DNA from 4 places in the Undibacterium sp. Ji42W genome. Region 3 is predicted to be linked to each of the others. Evidence: predicted binding sites of a transcription regulator. Region 3 holds the regulator's gene; each other region holds the start of a gene.
What was found. The regulator sigma-54, encoded in region 3, starts transcription at its own class of promoters, with help from an activator protein. The targets are predictions, from matches to a motif close to TGGCANGNAANCTGCTTT.
Positions count from the first base shown of each region.

Region 1: the regulator sigma-54 is predicted to act here: its motif matches at 2,219-2,236, upstream of glnA (type I glutamate--ammonia ligase).
Region 2: the regulator sigma-54 is predicted to act here: its motif matches at 1,896-1,913, upstream of prpB (methylisocitrate lyase).
Region 4: the regulator sigma-54 is predicted to act here: its motif matches at 1,883-1,900, upstream of ACO0LG_RS24230 (circularly permuted type 2 ATP-grasp protein).

Region 1 covers NZ_JBMPOV010000023.1:10,986-15,332, reverse strand. The annotation lists gene ACO0LG_RS28915 (putative bifunctional diguanylate cyclase/phosphodiesterase) at 1-1,760, opposite strand, end outside; gene glnA (type I glutamate--ammonia ligase) at 2,385-3,800, shown strand; gene ACO0LG_RS28905 (DUF4124 domain-containing protein) at 3,939-4,347, shown strand, end outside.
Region 2 covers NZ_JBMPOV010000001.1:658,044-662,390, reverse strand. The annotation lists gene prpR (propionate catabolism operon regulatory protein PrpR) at 104-1,735, opposite strand; gene prpB (methylisocitrate lyase) at 1,953-2,843, shown strand; gene prpC (bifunctional 2-methylcitrate synthase/citrate synthase) at 2,930-4,078, shown strand; gene ACO0LG_RS03180 (GNAT family N-acetyltransferase) at 4,113-4,347, shown strand, end outside.
Region 3 covers NZ_JBMPOV010000012.1:1,900-6,246, forward strand. The annotation lists gene hpf (ribosome hibernation-promoting factor, HPF/YfiA family) at 335-682, opposite strand; gene ACO0LG_RS23450 (RNA polymerase factor sigma-54) at 790-2,280, opposite strand; gene lptB (LPS export ABC transporter ATP-binding protein) at 2,292-3,047, opposite strand; gene ACO0LG_RS23460 (LptA/OstA family protein) at 3,049-3,612, opposite strand; gene lptC (LPS export ABC transporter periplasmic protein LptC) at 3,633-4,277, opposite strand; gene ACO0LG_RS23470 (KdsC family phosphatase) at 4,274-4,347, opposite strand, start outside.
Region 4 covers NZ_JBMPOV010000012.1:181,819-186,165, forward strand. The annotation lists gene ACO0LG_RS24225 (alpha-E domain-containing protein) at 1-379, opposite strand, end outside; gene ACO0LG_RS24230 (circularly permuted type 2 ATP-grasp protein) at 395-1,849, opposite strand; gene ACO0LG_RS24235 (cytochrome-c peroxidase) at 2,017-3,120, shown strand; partial or broken gene ACO0LG_RS24240 (IPT/TIG domain-containing protein) at 3,347-4,347, shown strand, end outside.

The DNA of each region.
Region 1 (4,347 bases), on a different contig from region 3:
TAGGAAAGGCAGCCTTGCTGCTGCAAGAAGTCGCGCTGGGCTGCGGTCTCTACTCCTTCTGCAATCACAGCGAGACCCAGGCTTTGGCCTAGGGCGATGATGGTCCTGGTGATGACGGCATCATTATTGTTGCTGACGATGTCGCGCACAAAGGACTGGTCTATCTTGAGCTGGTCCAGCGGCAGGCGTTTGAGATAGGAGAGGGATGAGTAGCCGGTGCCAAAGTCATCCAGTGAAAAGCCTACGCCCTTGGCTTTTAACTGGTTCATCTTGTCTATGGTTTCTTCTATATTGTCGATCAACAAGCTTTCTGTCAGTTCTAGTTTGAGTTTGCTGGCATTGATATTGTAGTGAGCGATGTTGCCGAGCACTTGCGCAACAAAATCACATTGCCTGAACTGGCGTGCGCTGACATTGACCGCCAGGGTCATGTGCTGCTTGCCTGCGGTTTTTTGCCATGCGGCGAGTGTGGCGCAGGCGGTTTTTAGTATCCATGCACCCAGACTGATGATGAGGCCTGATTCTTCTGCCAGCGGAATAAAGTTGCAGGGTGGCACCAGGCCTTTTTGCGGATGCTGCCAGCGTACCAGGGCTTCGGCACCTGTCACTTGCCCGGTGCTGCTGACTTGCGGCTGATAATATAAAACGAATTGTTCCTGTTGCAGACCCAGGCGCATGTCGGCTTCCAGTGCTGCGCGGGTATTGACGATATCAAGCATGTCCTTGTCGAAGAAGCGGAAAGTATTGCCACCGCTGGATTTGGCTTCATACATGGCGACTTCAACTTGCTTGAGCAGTTCTTCGGCTGAGGTGCTTTGTTTGTCGAACAGGGTGATGCCTATGCTGGCACTGCTGTGGAATTCGGCATGATCAAGATCGTAGGCTGCAGCGAGGTCTGCGAGAATCTTGGTCGCGATCATTTGTGTTTCTATGGCAGTTTCGCGGATGTTGTCGCTGAGTTCCTCAAGCAGCAATACAAATTCATCGCCGCCATGGCGTGCCAAAGTGTCGCCCTTGCGTATGCTGTGGGCCAGGCGTTTTGCGGCAACCTGCAAGAGCATATCGCCTTTGCCGTGGCCACTGCTGTCATTGATGGTTTTGAAATTATCCAGGTCAAGAAACAGTATTGCGCCATATAGATTGCTGCGGCTTTTTGCCAGCAGGCTGTGTTGCAGGCGGTCTATGAGTAGTCTGCGGTTTGCGAGGCCAGTCAGCGGGTCGTGATAAGCCAGATGTTCCAGCTTTGCTTCGGCAGCTTTTCTTTGGGTGATGTCGAGCATGGTGGCGACATAGTTGATGACTTTGCCGCTTGGGTTTTTGACTGCGGTAATGGTCAGCCATTCTGGATAAACTTCGCCATTTTTTCTGCGGTTCCAGATTTCGCCCTGCCAATAGGCGTTGGTATCAAGCTGTCTGCCCATGTCTTCATAATAGCCCGCGCCGTGCAGGCCGGATTTGAGCAGGCTGGTTTGTTTGCCCAGAGCTTCTTCGCGGTGGTAGCCGGTAATAAGAGTGAAGGCGTGATTGACGCGCAAGATGTTACGATGTTCGTCAGTGATGACCATGCCTTCCTGGGCTTCGAATGCGATGGCGGCAATGCGCAAGTCTTCTTCTACGAGTTTGCGTTTCGCGCGTTGCCTGCAAATGATTTTTTTGAGGCGTTGTTTTTGCTCGCGCGCTTCTCGTAACAGCTTGACCAGTTTCAGTGTGAAGGCAGTGCTTGCCAGCATGGCCAGAATAAAGCTCAGGGTGGCAAGCACAAGCGACTTTCGCGGACTGGGGTGAGGCAGCATAATTTATTATATAGGGTAGTCAATGGCAAGCTCTGGTTGTTTTAATTCCTTGCAAGATCCTCGGGCGATGCATGACGAGCTTGGCAAAGATGAGGACAGTCTAAATGAGCGTGAATTTGATATTGACTTATGCAGTCTAAAGTTGATTTTGATCAAGTTTGCTTATTTATCATTAATTAAAATTGATGTACTGCTACTAATGAATCATCGGTATTTTGACAAGTGCTGAAACGCGCACCAAAAATATGCAAAATAATGATTGGCAACAAAATATGCACCAAAAAGGGATGGTTAAAGTGTTTCGCATTATTTTGGTGCAATTATTGATTGGGCTTAATCATAAGTCGTTTCTACTTTCGACAAGAAAACGCCACAAAAACAAGCATTTAACAAATTTCAAATTTATATATGACTGATCTGGATGATGGCACGGTTTCTGCTATTATCCCCACTGAGTTTAGCCGCCAAGCGAAAATGCTGATATAAGAACAATAAGGCAAGGTTTGTCTGTTGGTCAAAATTGCATTTAACTGGCAGGCGCAGGGCTCGGCAATTTCCCGAATTTATTTTTAGCTCTCAGAGGAGTTTCACATGGCAATGACAGCCGCAGAAGTCTTGAAAATGGCGAAAGATAACGAAGTCAAATTCGTTGATTTTCGCTTTGCTGATACACGAGGCAAAGAACAGCACGTAACTGTTCCAGTTTCCCAGTTCGACATCGATAAATTCGAATCTGGCCACGCATTCGACGGCTCGTCCATCGCTGGCTGGAAAGGCATTGAAGCATCCGACATGTTGTTGATGCCAGATCCATCTACTGCCAACATTGATCCATTCTTTGAAGAAACCACATTGTTCATGCAATGTGACGTGATCGAGCCATCTGATGGTAAAGGCTATGACCGTGACCCACGCTCTATTGCTAAACGTGCTGAAGCGTATTTGAAATCCTCTGGCATTGGTGACACAGCTTACTTTGGCCCAGAGCCAGAATTCTTCATTTTTGACAGCGTACGCTGGAAAGTAGACATGTCTGGCTGTTTCGTCAAGATCGATTCTGACGAAGCTTCCTGGACGACAGGCGAGAAGCTGGAAGGTGGCAATACTGGTCATCGTCCAACGGTTAAAGGCGGTTACTTCCCGGTTCCTCCGGTTGATAGCTTTCAGGACATGCGTTCTGAAATGTGTCTGATTCTGGAATCCCTGGGTATCCCGGTTGAAGTGCATCACCATGAAGTGGCTGGCGCTGGTCAAAATGAGATCGGTACCAAGTTCTCTACGCTGGTAGAGCGCGCTGACTGGACACAAAACCTGAAATACGTAGTCTGGAATGTTGCCCACACTTATGGCAAGACAGCGACTTTCATGCCTAAACCTATCGTTGGCGACAACGGTTCTGGCATGCACGTACATCAATCCATCTGGAAAGATGGCAAAAACCTGTTTGCTGGCGATGGCTATGCTGGTTTGTCTGATTTCGCCTTGTATTACATCGGCGGTATCATCAAGCATGCCAAAGCATTGAATGCGATCACTAACCCAGGTACCAACTCTTACAAGCGTCTGGTTCCAGGTTATGAAGCGCCGGTTAAACTGGCTTATTCTTCACGTAACCGTTCTGCTTCTATCCGCATTCCTTACGTTGCCAATCCAAAAGGCCGCCGTATTGAAACACGTTTCCCTGATCCATTGGCGAACCCATATCTGTGCTTCTCTGCACTGATGATGGCCGGTCTGGATGGTGTGCAGAACAAGATTCATCCTGGTGAAGCCGCCAGCAAAGATTTGTACCATTTGCCACCAGAAGAAGATGCATTGATCCCGACAGTATGCGCATCTTTGGAAGAAGCGCTGGAAGCATTGAACAAAGACCGCGAGTTCCTGACACGCGGCGGCGTATTCAGCGACAGCATGATCGATGCGTACATTGATTTGAAAATGCAAGAAGTACAACGCTTCCGCATGACAACTCACCCTGTTGAATTTGACATGTATTATTCTCTGTAATTACCCTCTAATCAGGATAAAAAAGCAAAAAAGCGGGGGTAACCCCGCTTTTTTTGTTACAAATGCTAATTTGTTCGTAATTGTGTTGCACGGCTGCATGACATACACTTACAGTCTATCCATGAATATTGCTTTCCTATGAACCGACTCTTGTCAGGATTACTTCTTTTTATTGGCGTGCAGGCGTATGCCCATGCACAGACCGAGGTATATCTATGCGTCGATGATAATGGCAAAAAAGAGTACAAGAACACTGGTGCCGTCAAAGGTTGCAAGAAAGTGGATTTGCAGGGCATTACAGTGCTTCCTGCGCCAACACCACCTGCCGCTGGCAAAAAACCGCAAGGCAAGCCTGCCAGTAGCCCCAGCGATTTCCCCAAGGTAGATGACAGTACCCAAAAGGCCAGGGATTCTGATCGTAAGCAGATTTTGATGGATGAGCTGAAGACAGAAGAACAAAAACTGGCAAACATCAAGAAAGAATACAATAATGGTGAGCCGGAGCGCCGTGGTGATGAAAGAAATTTCGCCAAATATCAGGAACGCA
Region 2 (4,347 bases), on a different contig from region 3:
CAAGGTAAGTGCACCCAAAGGTCATGAGTGGCAGCGCAAATTCATTCTACCTTAGAGCGACACAAAATTCGCCCTCCAGATGATCAATTAATGTTTCAAATGATTACGCTTTTTGCTTCAAACGCCGCCACAAAGTCGTCCTGCTGATACCCAGGTAGTCTGCCGCCGCTTCACGGTTGTGATTAAACTTTTCCATGATCCGCGCCAGAGACTCTGGCGCAGCCAGATCGCCAGTGTCAGTTGCCGTGTTTGTCGTGTTTGTGGTGTTTCCTATTCCTGCCGGGTGCCCATGCATAGGCAATTCAGGCAAGATTTTTGCCACAAAACCAGGGCTAAGGGCTTGCAGGGGTTCTGCCACCAGGAACAGGGCCAGGCGTTCCATAAGATTGCGTAATTCTCTTACATTTCCTGGCCAGTCATAGCTCTGCAGCAGTTTGCTGCAACTGGCTATTTCTGCATGCAGATTGGCGTGCGGCCTGACGCCCATCGCAGCCAGTGCATGCTTGAGACACCATTCAGCCAGGGGTAGCAAGTCATCGGGACGCTCTCTCAGCGTTGGTAAATGCAGGCGCAGTACGGCAAGGCGGAAATACAGGTCAGCACGAAACTTTCCTTCTTTTACCCGGCCTTCCAGGTCGCAGTGAGTGGCGCTGATGATGCGTACATCGACGGGTATGGGGCGCATGCTACCTACGCGATTGATCTCACGCTCTTCCAGTACGCGCAACAGACGGGTTTGCAAAGTCAGAGGCATCTCACCGATTTCATCGAGAAAGACAGTTCCTCTGTGGGCTATTTCAAACAAGCCGGCGTGGCCACCTCGTTTTGAGCCTGTAAAGGCGCCTTCTTCATAGCCAAATAATTCAGATTCCAGCAGGCTTTCAGCGATGGCTCCACAATTCACCGCGACGAAGGGTTGGCGGGCTCGTTTGCTTTCCCTGTGCAAGGACTGGGCCGCCAGCTCCTTGCCAGTACCAGTTTCACCTTGTAACAACACCGTTGCCGGGGAGCGGGCGAACAGGGCGATAGATGTGCGGGTTTCTTGCATTGCGGCAGAGTCTCCCCGCAAATCGTTGAGGCTGTGTTTGGCGCGCAGAGATTCAGCGGCTGGGTGATGCCGTCCCCTGGCAGATTCCAGTCGTGTCAGGCGGGCGATTTCCAGCGCATCATCAAAGGCTTGCCGTATCGATGTGGCGGAATACATGAAAATGCCGGTCAAGCCTGCTTCTTCCGCCAGGTCGGTAATCAACCCAGCGCCGACGATGACCTTGATGCCACCAGCCTTGAGTTCACTGATCTGGGCACGGGCATCTTCTTCAGTGACATAGGTGCGCTGTTCCAGCGGGAAGCCAAAAGTGGTCTTGAAATCTGCCAGCTCAGGCATGGTTTCCTGGTAATTGATGAGACCGATGGCGGGTGACACCTTACGCGCCCTGGCCAGCGCCTGCATGACATCAAAGCCGCTTGCCTTGGCGATGACGACTGGGACTGGCAGGCGGTTCTTGAGATACGCCCCATTCGAGCCCGCTGCGATGACGGCATCGCATCGCTCAATTTGCAGGCGTTCTTTAAGATATTGCGCGGCTTCTTCAAAGCCCATATGTATGGGTTCTATGTCGGCGCTGACATCATATTCAACCATGATGTCACGGAACATGTCGAACAGGCGTGATATTGACACGGTCCAGATGACAGGCTTGTCCTGATTGTCGCGTATTGCTGGTGAATGTTTCATTATTGTTTCATTTTTGCCTGAATAATTGTTTCACATTTCAATGTGAAACATGATTATGAAACAAAAATGAAGGTGTGCGCATCCTTTATTTTTCTCTCAAAGCAAATAAGTGTTTGATTTATATGAAGATGATAAAGAAATGCCTTTGTCATATTCACGCTGGCACGCCGATTGCACTATGCATCCTAGAATCTGTTCATTAACCTGAAAGCATACAATGAGTACATACTCCGCAGGTGCCGCCTTCCGTAAGGCGATGCAGGAAGAATCCCCGCTGCAAGTCGTCGGTGCAATCAATGCCAACCATGCCTTGCTGGCAAAACGTGCCGGTTTCAAGGCGATCTACCTTTCTGGCGGCGGCGTTGCTGCTGGTTCCCTGGGCTTGCCTGACCTGGGTATTTCCAATCTCGATGACGTATTGACTGACGTACGCCGTATCACCGATGTCTGCGACCTGCCTTTGCTGGTGGATGTGGATACTGGTTTTGGTTCGTCTGCCTTCAATGTGGCACGTACTGTCAAATCCATGATCAAGTTTGGCGCTGCTGCCATCCATATTGAAGATCAGGTAGGTGCCAAGCGGTGTGGCCATCGTCCTGGCAAGGAAATCGTCAGTAAACAGGAAATGGTAGACCGCGTGAAAGCTGCAGTCGATGCCCGAACTGACGACAACTTCGTCATCATGGCACGTACCGATGCGCTGGCAGTTGAAGGTCTGGAAGCTGCGATAGACCGTGCCCTGGCATGTGTAGAGGCTGGCGCCGACATGATCTTCCCGGAAGCAATCACTGAACTGGCGATGTACAAGCAATTCGCCAATGCCGTCAAAGTACCTATCCTGGCAAATATCACTGAGTTTGGTGCGACACCCCTGTTCTCGGTCGAAGAATTGGCAGCAGTGGATGTGGGTCTGGTGTTGTACCCATTGTCCGCTTTCCGCGCCATGAACAAGGCAGCAGAAAACGTCTATGGTGCGATACGCCGTGACGGCACGCAAAAGAATGTGGTCGATACCATGCAAACCCGTATGGAATTGTATGAGCGCATCAATTACCACGACTTTGAGCAAAAGCTGGATGCGCTGTTCGCGCAGCAAAAATCCAAGTAATAAAAATATATGGCGTTCCCGTTCTTGTGCTGCATCAAGCTGGCAAACGGGAATAGCACTTCTAATGTATCAATGGAGAAATAATCATGACTGAAGCAGTTCCTTTCAAACCCAAGAAATCGGTTGCCCTGTCTGGCGTCACTGCTGGCAATACCGCCCTGTGTACCGTAGGCAAAACCGGTAATGACCTGCATTACCGTGGCTACGATATCCTGGACGTGGCCGACGCCTGCGAGTTTGAAGAAATTGCCCATTTGCTCGTGCATGGCAAATTGCCTACCGTCGCAGAATTGCAAGCCTACAAGACCAAGCTGAATGCTTTGCGTGGCTTGCCGGCAAGTGTCAAGGCAGCGCTGGAATGCTTGCCAGCATCATCCCACCCTATGGACGTTATGCGTACCGGTGTATCGACGCTGGGTTGCGTATTGCCAGAAAAGGATGATCACAATCACCCTGGTGCGCGCGATATCGCCGACCGCCTGATGGCTTCGCTGGGCTCCATGCTGCTGTACTGGTACCACTACAGTCATAATGGCAAACGCATAGAAACTGAAACCGATGATGATTCCATAGGTGGTCATTTCCTGCACCTGTTGCATGGTGAAAAACCAAGCGCATCCTGGGAAAAAGCCATGCATACGTCGTTGATTCTGTATGCAGAGCATGAGTTCAATGCCTCCACCTTTACTGGCCGCGTCATCGCGGGCACAGGCTCTGACATGTATTCCGCCATCACCGGCGCGATTGGTGCCTTGCGCGGTCCTAAGCATGGTGGCGCGAATGAGGTCGCGTTTGAAATCCAGAAGCGTTACGACAATCCTGATGAAGCAGAAGCCGATATCAAGAAGCGTGTAGAAAACAAGGAAGTCGTGATCGGCTTCGGCCACCCTGTTTATACCATCTCTGATCCACGCAACAAGGTCATCAAGGAAGTGTCGCGCAACTTGTCTAAAGAAGCAGGCACCATGAAGATGTTTGATATCGCCGAACGTCTGGAAACCGTGATGTGGGATATCAAGAAAATGTTCCCTAACCTGGACTGGTTCTCTGCCGTGTCCTATCACATGATGGGCGTGCCAACAGCCATGTTCACGCCCTTGTTCGTGATTGCGCGTACCTCAGGCTGGGCGGCACACATCATAGAACAGCGTATCGATAACAAGATCATTCGTCCTAGCGCCAATTATGTGGGTCCTGAAGATCTGAAGTTTGTTCCTTTGAATAAACGCAAGTAAGTTAACCCATACTAAGCAAACCAGAGGTTGCAATATGAAAGTGCAGGCAGACCTGTGCAGACTCAGCACCAGACGCGCTGTGAGGCAGGATTTGCCGCGCCTGCTGGAACTCATCGCCGATGATGACCTGGGTAAGAATCGTGAAGGTGTTGGTTCGGAGGAGGCATGTTACGCCGAAGCCTTTGAGCGTATAACAGCCGACGACAATCAGTTTTTGATGGTGGCCGATCTGGATGGCCGCATCATCGCCATGCAGCAGGTGACTTTCA
Region 3 (4,347 bases):
TAGTCAAAGTGCCACATGTAAAAAAACGCCACGGCATACGACGAACGCCGCTGGATTCCAGCCAAAAGCATGCTGGAATGACGTTAATACGCGTACAGGATTGTTGCAAGGCATTCACGCTACGAACGCACTAGCCAGGCGGATTTCAGCTAAATCTATGCTGGAGAGCTAGCCAGGTAGAATGACGGTTAATAAGTATGCGGATTTTCTCAGGGTAATTCAGTTACTGATTGATGTAAATTGTTAACCTCAAAACCATGCACCCAACAAAAAGGACGCCTTTAGCGTCCTTGTTTTGGATGTCCACAACCCTGTCAGGGTAAGGACTGGGGTCTTATGAAGCCGATGCCGGATCAGGTATGTGCTTGATGGCGTCGTGCTGATGGTCTTGCATTTTATCTTTGTGCTTGATGACCTGGCGATCAAGTTTATCTACCAGTGCATCGATTGCCGCATACAGATCATGCGCCAGACTTTCAACGTGGATATCTTTACCGCTGATATGCAGATTAATGTCGGCTTTGTGTCGTTTATCCTTTTCCCGGAGCTTGTCCACCGTCAGGATGACGGCGATATCAATGACCTGGTCGAAATGCCGCCTGATACGTTCTAGTTTGGTATGTACATATTCACGAATTGCAGGAGTTACTTCGACGTGATGTCCACTGATGGTGAGATTCATACTGTGCTCCTATAGTGATGTTGCTTGCTGTAATGATACGCTCTCAGCATTTATTTGCCTTGAGCTAAATCATATATAGCAATTCAAACCGTGATTACAAGGACTGCTTACAAAGATTTACGCAAACTGACTGGGGGGATTTTGAGGGCTTCACGGTATTTGGCAACTGTCCGTCGGGCAATTACCATGCCCTGTTCACCCAGCATGTCTGCAATTTTGCTATCAGAGAGTGGGCTTTTCTGGTCTTCTGCTCCTATCAACTGCTTGATGAGTGCACGTATCGCGGTGGAAGATGCTTCACCCCCTGTTTCCGTCGCGACATGGCTGCCGAAAAAGTACTTCAACTCAAACATGCCATGTGGGGTCAACATGTATTTTTGAGTTGTAACACGGGAGATAGTGCTCTCGTGTAATCCTAGTGTATCAGCAATTTCGCGCAAAACAAGGGGTCGCATAGCAACAGCACCGTGCGTGAAAAAATTGCGTTGCCTTTCGACTATGGCTTGTGCAACGCGCAATATAGTCTCAAAACGCTGGCGCATATTCTTGATCAGCCAACGGGCTTCTTGCAATTGTGCGCCCATGCCAGCTTCGCCACGGTTTTGCTTCATGATGTTGGCATACATGCTGCTTACCCGCAGCCTGGGCATGACATCCTGATTCAACATGACTTGCCAGCCGTTAGTAGATTTTCTGACGATCACGTCTGGCACGACATAATCAGATTCATCGGCAGCAAAAGCAATGCCAGGTCTGGGTTTGCACATCCTGATCACAGTTTGTGCATCGCGCAAATCTTCGTCATCACAGTCGAGGATTTTCTTGAGTTTGGTGAAATCTCTTTGTGCAAATAAAGTCAGTTGTGTTTCAACAATTTGCAATGCCAGCCTGCGTGTGACGAAAGCAACTTTTGGTAAGCGCTTGATTTGCAGGGCCAGGCATTCTGACGGGCTGCGCGCACCGACACCTGCCGGGTCAAAGCTTTGCAGCATGTTCAGGGCAAAAGCCAGTTCTTCTGGTTCTACAAACAACTCCAGTGGCAAACTGGCATGTATTTCATCTAATGTTTCGGTCAGGTAACCATTATTGTCGAGCGCATCGATCATCAACTCGACCAGGGCGCGGTCACGCGGTTCACGCAGGTTCAGGCGCATCTGTTCCAGCAAGTGCTCACGCAGGGTGACATGGGCTGCACCCAGCTGCGGGCGGCCATCTTCATCATCGCCAGATTTGCTGCCATGCTGCACATCATCAAAGCCCCAGTCTTCTTCGCTGGAGGTGGTGCTGTCGTTACTGACGACGGTTTCTGCATCAGCCGGGGCTGGGTCGGCAGACCTGTCGCTGTCGTCTCTTGGCACTGGTGCTTCCATGCCCGCATCGGCAGAAGTGCTGCTGGTATTAATGGCACCATCGGCCAGCAGGCGCACGGCGTGATCGAGGGGATCATCGACGCGTTCCAGCATGGGATTATCGGTCAGCAGCGTCTCCAGCTCCTGATGCAATTCCAAAGTGGATAACTGCAATAATCGTATTGATTGCTGCAATTGCGGCGTTAAGGCCAGATGTTGTGAGGTACGTAGTTGCAGGCTTTGTTTCATGATGATTCCCGTCACATCCGGAAGTGTTCTCCGAGATAAACGCGACGTACAGATTCATTTTGTATGATGTCGTCAGGCTTGCCGCTGGCAAGTACCGCTCCTTGATTGATGATGTAGGCATGATCGCAGATGCCCAGGGTTTCGCGCACATTATGATCGGTGATCAGCACACCTATGCCGCGTTCCTTGAGGAAGCGCACGATGCGCTGGATTTCGATGACGGCGATAGGATCAACACCGGCAAAGGGTTCATCCAGCAAGACAAAGCGTGGGTTGGTCGCCAGTGCACGGGCAATTTCGACGCGGCGACGCTCACCACCTGACAGTGACAGCGCCTGGCTTTCGCGTATTTTTTCTATCTGTAAATCTGCCAGCAGGGCATTGAGCCTTTGCTCAATTTTCTTGGCACCGAGATACTTGCCTTCGCTGTCTTTTTGCAATTCGAGTACAGCGCGGATATTGTCTTCTACCGTCAGCTTGCGGAACACTGATGCCTCTTGCGGCAGGTAAGACAGACCCAGTACGGCACGTTCATGGATAGGCAGTTGCGAGATATTCACATCATCAATCGTGATGTCTCCTGCGTCTGAGGGCACCAGGCCAACGATCATGTAAAACGAAGTAGTCTTGCCTGCGCCATTCGGGCCTAGCAAACCGACTACCTCACCGCTTTTCAATAGCAGTGATACATCGCGCACCACCTGGCGCGCACCGTAACGCTTTTGCAAGCCCTTGACAAGCAAGGTGCTGCTTGACTGTGCTGTCATCTTATTTAGCCTGTTTTTCTGGTTTTGGTTGCAAGGTAATGGTGATATTGCCTGAGCCATCCACATGCTGGCCGCTCGTTGAATTCGTGCCAACAAAAACATCATTCTTGCTGTCATAAGACAAGTATTCACCTTCTTGTTCCTGGGTGACGCGCTTGCCTTCGAGATAGCGTACCTTGGCCTTGGAAATGAATTTGACGATTTCTGTACTCTGGTTATATTCAGCGCGGTCTGCTTCGCCATCAACCCACAAGTCAGGGCCACCATCGCGTTTCTGGCGGAAGGTGACTTTGCGGCCACTGCCACCTGTCAGAACAACAAACTGATCGCCATTCGGGGCTTCGGTCACGACAGCACTCTCAGAAGTGACGGTCAGGGTGCCGCGCACCAGGGACACGCCCTTGGATAATCTGCTGACGCTGGCTTTGCCATCACTGATGCCATACCCTGCTTTGATGATGGTTTCCTTGTTGCTGTCGGCTTTTTCTGCATTGGCAGAAACACAGGCTAGCCCCAGGCAGGCCAGGCTGATCAAGCGTGTGACGCTAAATGATGTTTTGATCATGTGCATAGTCGCTTTCTTGCTTATTTATTCCCGGTTTTGGGAGCTGGTTCACGTTTCTTGAGTTGAATGTAAACCTTGCTCAGCAATTCCAGGCCTTGGGTTGAATTATTGGCAATCATGCCAGTTGCAGTTGAATGCAGTTTGCCGGTCGTGATTGAAACCGGTTTGTCGGTTTTAACGATATCGTCATCCGGCAAGAGCAAAAGATAATCAGACTCCACACGCACGAATTGTGAACTCAGACCCTCGGGTCTTTCCATGCTGACATTGTCATACAGATGAACCATGTCATGCTCACGCTTGGGCGTGGTCAGCGATGATTTTTGCGATACAACGGCGAGTTCAGCACGCAGGTGCAGCGGTGGCCTGTCCTGGTCAAAGCTGTTGATCTGCGGGTGCTTGATTTCTATATTGTCAGTCCGCGGCAAATGCACCAGGCTGTCACCGGTGATGTGGTAATTGGCCTTGCCATTGTTCGACAGCCGGATGAAATTGAATTTCTCCACATAGTAATCCGGCGCTGACCTCGCAGAAGTGCGGTTTTGCTCATCATCTGCATGACGGCGTATGACTTCCATGACCCAGATAGTGCCCATGGTGATTACGCCCAGCAATATCACGGCCAGCCAGATGCGGAAGCGGTCTATGGTCATTTGGGGTTTCATGTCAGATATGCTTGTAAAGCCTGTTCATATTTGCCCTGGGCGCGCAGGATAAAGTCGCAGACTTCGCGCG
Region 4 (4,347 bases), 180 kb from region 3:
GTATCGTATGCGACAAGTTGTCCTGCATATCCAGCCAGGTGGCATTCTGCGTTTCCCACACCTCAGTCGTCAGCGTACCGCGTACAGCCCTGGCATTTTCACGCGCTTCTTTCAGACAGGAGGCGATGGAGGACGGATTCATCGGGTCTCGCACCATGAAGTCGAGCACATCCTTCTTCGTCAGCAAACCATATTGATGGTCAAAGGCAGACTGCAATTCAGAGATGCCGAGCATGGCACGCCAGCCACGTTCAGCATCTTCGGCAGATTGCGGCAACATCGACGTCTGGATATTCACATCCAGCATACGGGCAGTATTTTCAGCACGCTCGGTATAGCGCGCCATCCAGAACAAATGATCAGCGGTACGACTCAGCATGTAATTTCTCCTGACTTAATTTTCAAGGATCCAGGTATCTTTTGTCCCACCGCCTTGCGATGAGTTGACGACCAGCGAACCCTCTTCCAAGGCCACCCGCGTCAGGCCGCCTGGCACCATCGAGATGGTCTTGCCAGACAACACAAAGGGCCGCAAATCGATATGGCGTGGCGCAATGCCGCTTTCAACAAAGGTAGGGCAGGCCGACAATGCCAGGGTAGGCTGGGCGATATAACCATCCGGCTTGGCCAGCAAACGCTGACGAAAATCTTCTATCTGCGCCTTGGTCGAAGCCGGACCCACCAGCATGCCGTAACCACCAGCACCATGCACTTCCTTGACCACCAGTTCCCCCAGATTCGCCAGCGTATAAGACAGGTCTTCGGCTTTGCGGCACTGGTAAGTCGGCACGTTATTCAAGATCGGTTCTTCAGTCAGATAAAACCTGATCATGTCCGGCACGAATGGGTAGATCGATTTATCATCCGCAACACCGGTGCCTATCGCATTCGCCAGCGTCACGCGGCCTGCGCGATACACCGACAACAAGCCCGGCACACCCAGAGAAGAGTCAGGCCGGAAAGCTAGCGGATCAAGAAAATCATCATCAATACGGCGGTAAATCACATCCACCCGTTTGGGCCCCCGCGTAGTGCGCATGAACACCGCATTGTCATTGACAAATAAATCCTGGCCTTCGACCAGTTCCACACCCATTTGCTGGGCCAGGAAGGCATGTTCGAAATACGCCGAGTTATACATGCCCGGCGTCATGACCACCACGGTAGGGTTATCCACCCCCATAGGGGCGACTGAGCGCAGGTTATCCAGCAGCATGTCAGGATAATGATCAACCGGTGCAATCTTGTTACGCGCAAACAGCTCAGGAAAAAGCCGCATCATCATCTTGCGGTCTTCCAGCATGTAAGATACGCCAGAGGGCACCCGCAAATTATCTTCCAGTACGTAAAATTCACCCTCGCCAGCCCGCACAATATCCACACCTGCAATATGGGCATAAATGTCAGAAGCGACAGAAATACCCTGCATTTCAGGGCGATATTGGGCATTTTTATAGATTTGCTCAGCAGGGATGATGCCCGCCTTGATGATATTCTGGGCGTGATAAATATCATGAATGAACATGTTCAGCGCCTGCACCCGCTGCGCCAGTCCCTTTTGCAATTGCGCCCACTCACCCGCATGGATAATGCGCGGGATGATGTCAAACGGGATCAGCCTCTCAGTGCCCGCATCGTCACCATACACGGCAAAGGTAATGCCCACCCGGCGAAAACTCAGGTCAGCCTCGGCCCGCTTGCGTTTCAATCGTTCGGCCGGTTGTTGCGCCAGCCAGTTGCAAAACTCGCGGTAATGTTCCCGCGTCAATTCTCCGCCCGCGCCACCAATTGCAGCGGCACCCGGTGCACTGGCGTCATAGGCGTGCATTTCATTGAAAAACTTGGCCATGTTCTAGTCTCGTGGTTACGGTTCCAATACAGCATATCAAGAAACGTGCCAGATCACCTTGTGGTTAACCGAAGCGTGGTTTTTTTGTCGCTATCAGTCGATCGTGCAAACAGGAGCGACTGACCGACGATAGTACAATGTTCATTTTTTATCAAAGCGCAGGTCGTATGCCCAAAAAATTGCGAGCACTACTATGTCTGTTGATGTTGTCAGCCGCTTGCCGCCTGGCTGTTTCTGAAGACAGCAATCAGCAGGCATTGACGGGTTTGCCAGACATGCCACACGCAGCAAATGCTGCCAAAAGCAGGCTGGGTCAGCAGATTTTTTTTGATAAAAACCTGAGCCGCGACGGCACCGTAAGTTGCGCCACTTGTCATCAGCCGCAACTGGCTTTTAGCGACGGTAAAAAACTGGCAGAAGGTATCAGAGGGCAAATTGGCACACGCAACACCCCCAGCCTCATCAATGCCGCCTTTAATCAAAGCCAGTTTTGGGATGGCCGCCGCAGCACGCTTGAATCCCAGGCCATGGACCCCTTTTTAAATCCGCGTGAACATGGGCTGCAAGACCAGCAAGCCATCCTCGCAGGTTTAAACAAAAATCCTGCTTACCGCGTACTGATACAGCAAGCCTATAACATCAAACCTGCCTCAATAAACCCTGAACAAGTCGCCAGCGCGCTAGCCAGTTTTGAGCGCACCCTGGCAGCTGGTGACAGCCCGTTTGACCGCTATTACTTTCAACAAGATAAAGCCAGCATCAGTCCCGCAGCGCAACGTGGCCTGCAACTTTTCATCGGCAGTGCGCAATGCATCAACTGTCACAAGATAGAAAAGACACACGCCTTGTTCACCGATAACCAGTTCCATGGCCTGGGTGTGGGCTTTAAAAAGATCGAAGCCCGCCTGCCAGAGCTGACACAACGCCTGGTGCGCGCGCAAGAACAAAAAATCAGCCTGGACCAGGCAGTGCTCAGCGATGAAGACATCGCCGAGCTTGGCCGTTTTGCAGTCACCCTCAAGCCAGCAGACATCGCCAAATTCCGCACACCCAGCCTGCGCAACGTAGCACTGACTGCCCCCTATATGCACGACGGCAGCGTCGCCACGCTGGAAGCCGCAGTTGAAATGGAAATTTATTACCGCAGCGCCGAATCACAAAAACCCCTGATACTCACCCCTCTGGAAAAAGCCGACCTGGTTCAATTTTTAAAATCCCTGACCAGTGCACCGTTGCCCAAACACCTGTTATCTGCCCCCTCATCCAAATAAGTTCGAGCCGGGCAATCGTCAAAAGATATGCAAATTATTGCCATATTTTTCATCAGGTGTCTTTATTTTTAAGGAAATAAAAGTAAAAAATAATTAAGTGAACTTGTTCCCTTTGCATTATAGTTGTGTGGAATACATGACTTTAAGATAAATTAACTATTGCCTGTCCGTAATTTTTACGTGCATCAGCCCGATGCTGACAATAGATGAACGCAAAGGGATGACAATGCAGCACCGGTTTTGCCTGAAACATGGCCTTGTACGCTTGTTGGCGATTGTATTGGAAGCACAAAGCATTTTCATCCGGCAATTTGCAGCGCGGCCTTACCGCGCTTTATGCCTGCTAGCGCTCTGCCTGGGCACGCATCTCGCATCGCCTGCGCTGGCGGCTGATGTCCAATACGTGTATGACAAACTTGGCCGCTTGGTCAGCGTGGTAGCAGCTGACGGCAACAGTGTGCAATACACTTATGATGCCGTTGGCAATATCCAGAATATACAAAAGAACACCACGACAGCACTCTCAATTGCCGAATTCTCTCCCTCCGGCGGTAGTGCAGGTACCACGGTCACCATCTTTGGCAGCGGCTTTGATACCGTAGCTGCAAACAATATTGTCAAATTCAATGGCAAGTCCGCAACGGTGACGGCCGCCACCGCAAACAGCCTGACAGTAAACGCGCCCGCAGATGTCGCGACAGGCAAAATCACCATCAGCAATGCCAACGGCACAGCCACCAGCAGTAATGACTTCGTCGTTGGCGCAGCCAGTGCGCCGACCATTACCGGCTTTACCCCCAATATGGGTAGCAACGGCACAGTCGTTACGGTCGGCGGTGCAAACTACCAGCCAGTCAAAACCGACAACAAAGTCAGTTTTGGCAATAGCTTTGCCACAGTCTCTTCGGTCACAAGCAGTAGCCTGCTGACCTCACCACCAGCGTCACCAGTATCTGGAAAAATTGCTATCTCCACACCTTACGGGCAGGCTATCAGCTCCAGTGATTTCTATGGTTTGCCGACGGGGGTAAGTTCGGCGGATATTGGGTATGCAGGGCGTTTGTCAGTCAATACACCCGCTACAAAAGTATCAACAAGCACAGCAGGCAAAAAAATTGTATTGCTGTTTGAAGGTGTTGGTCAGCAATACCTATCCTTGTTATCAACAGCCGGAACATTTGCTGCCAACGTCAATGTCGCAGTGTACCGACCAGATGGCAATCTTCT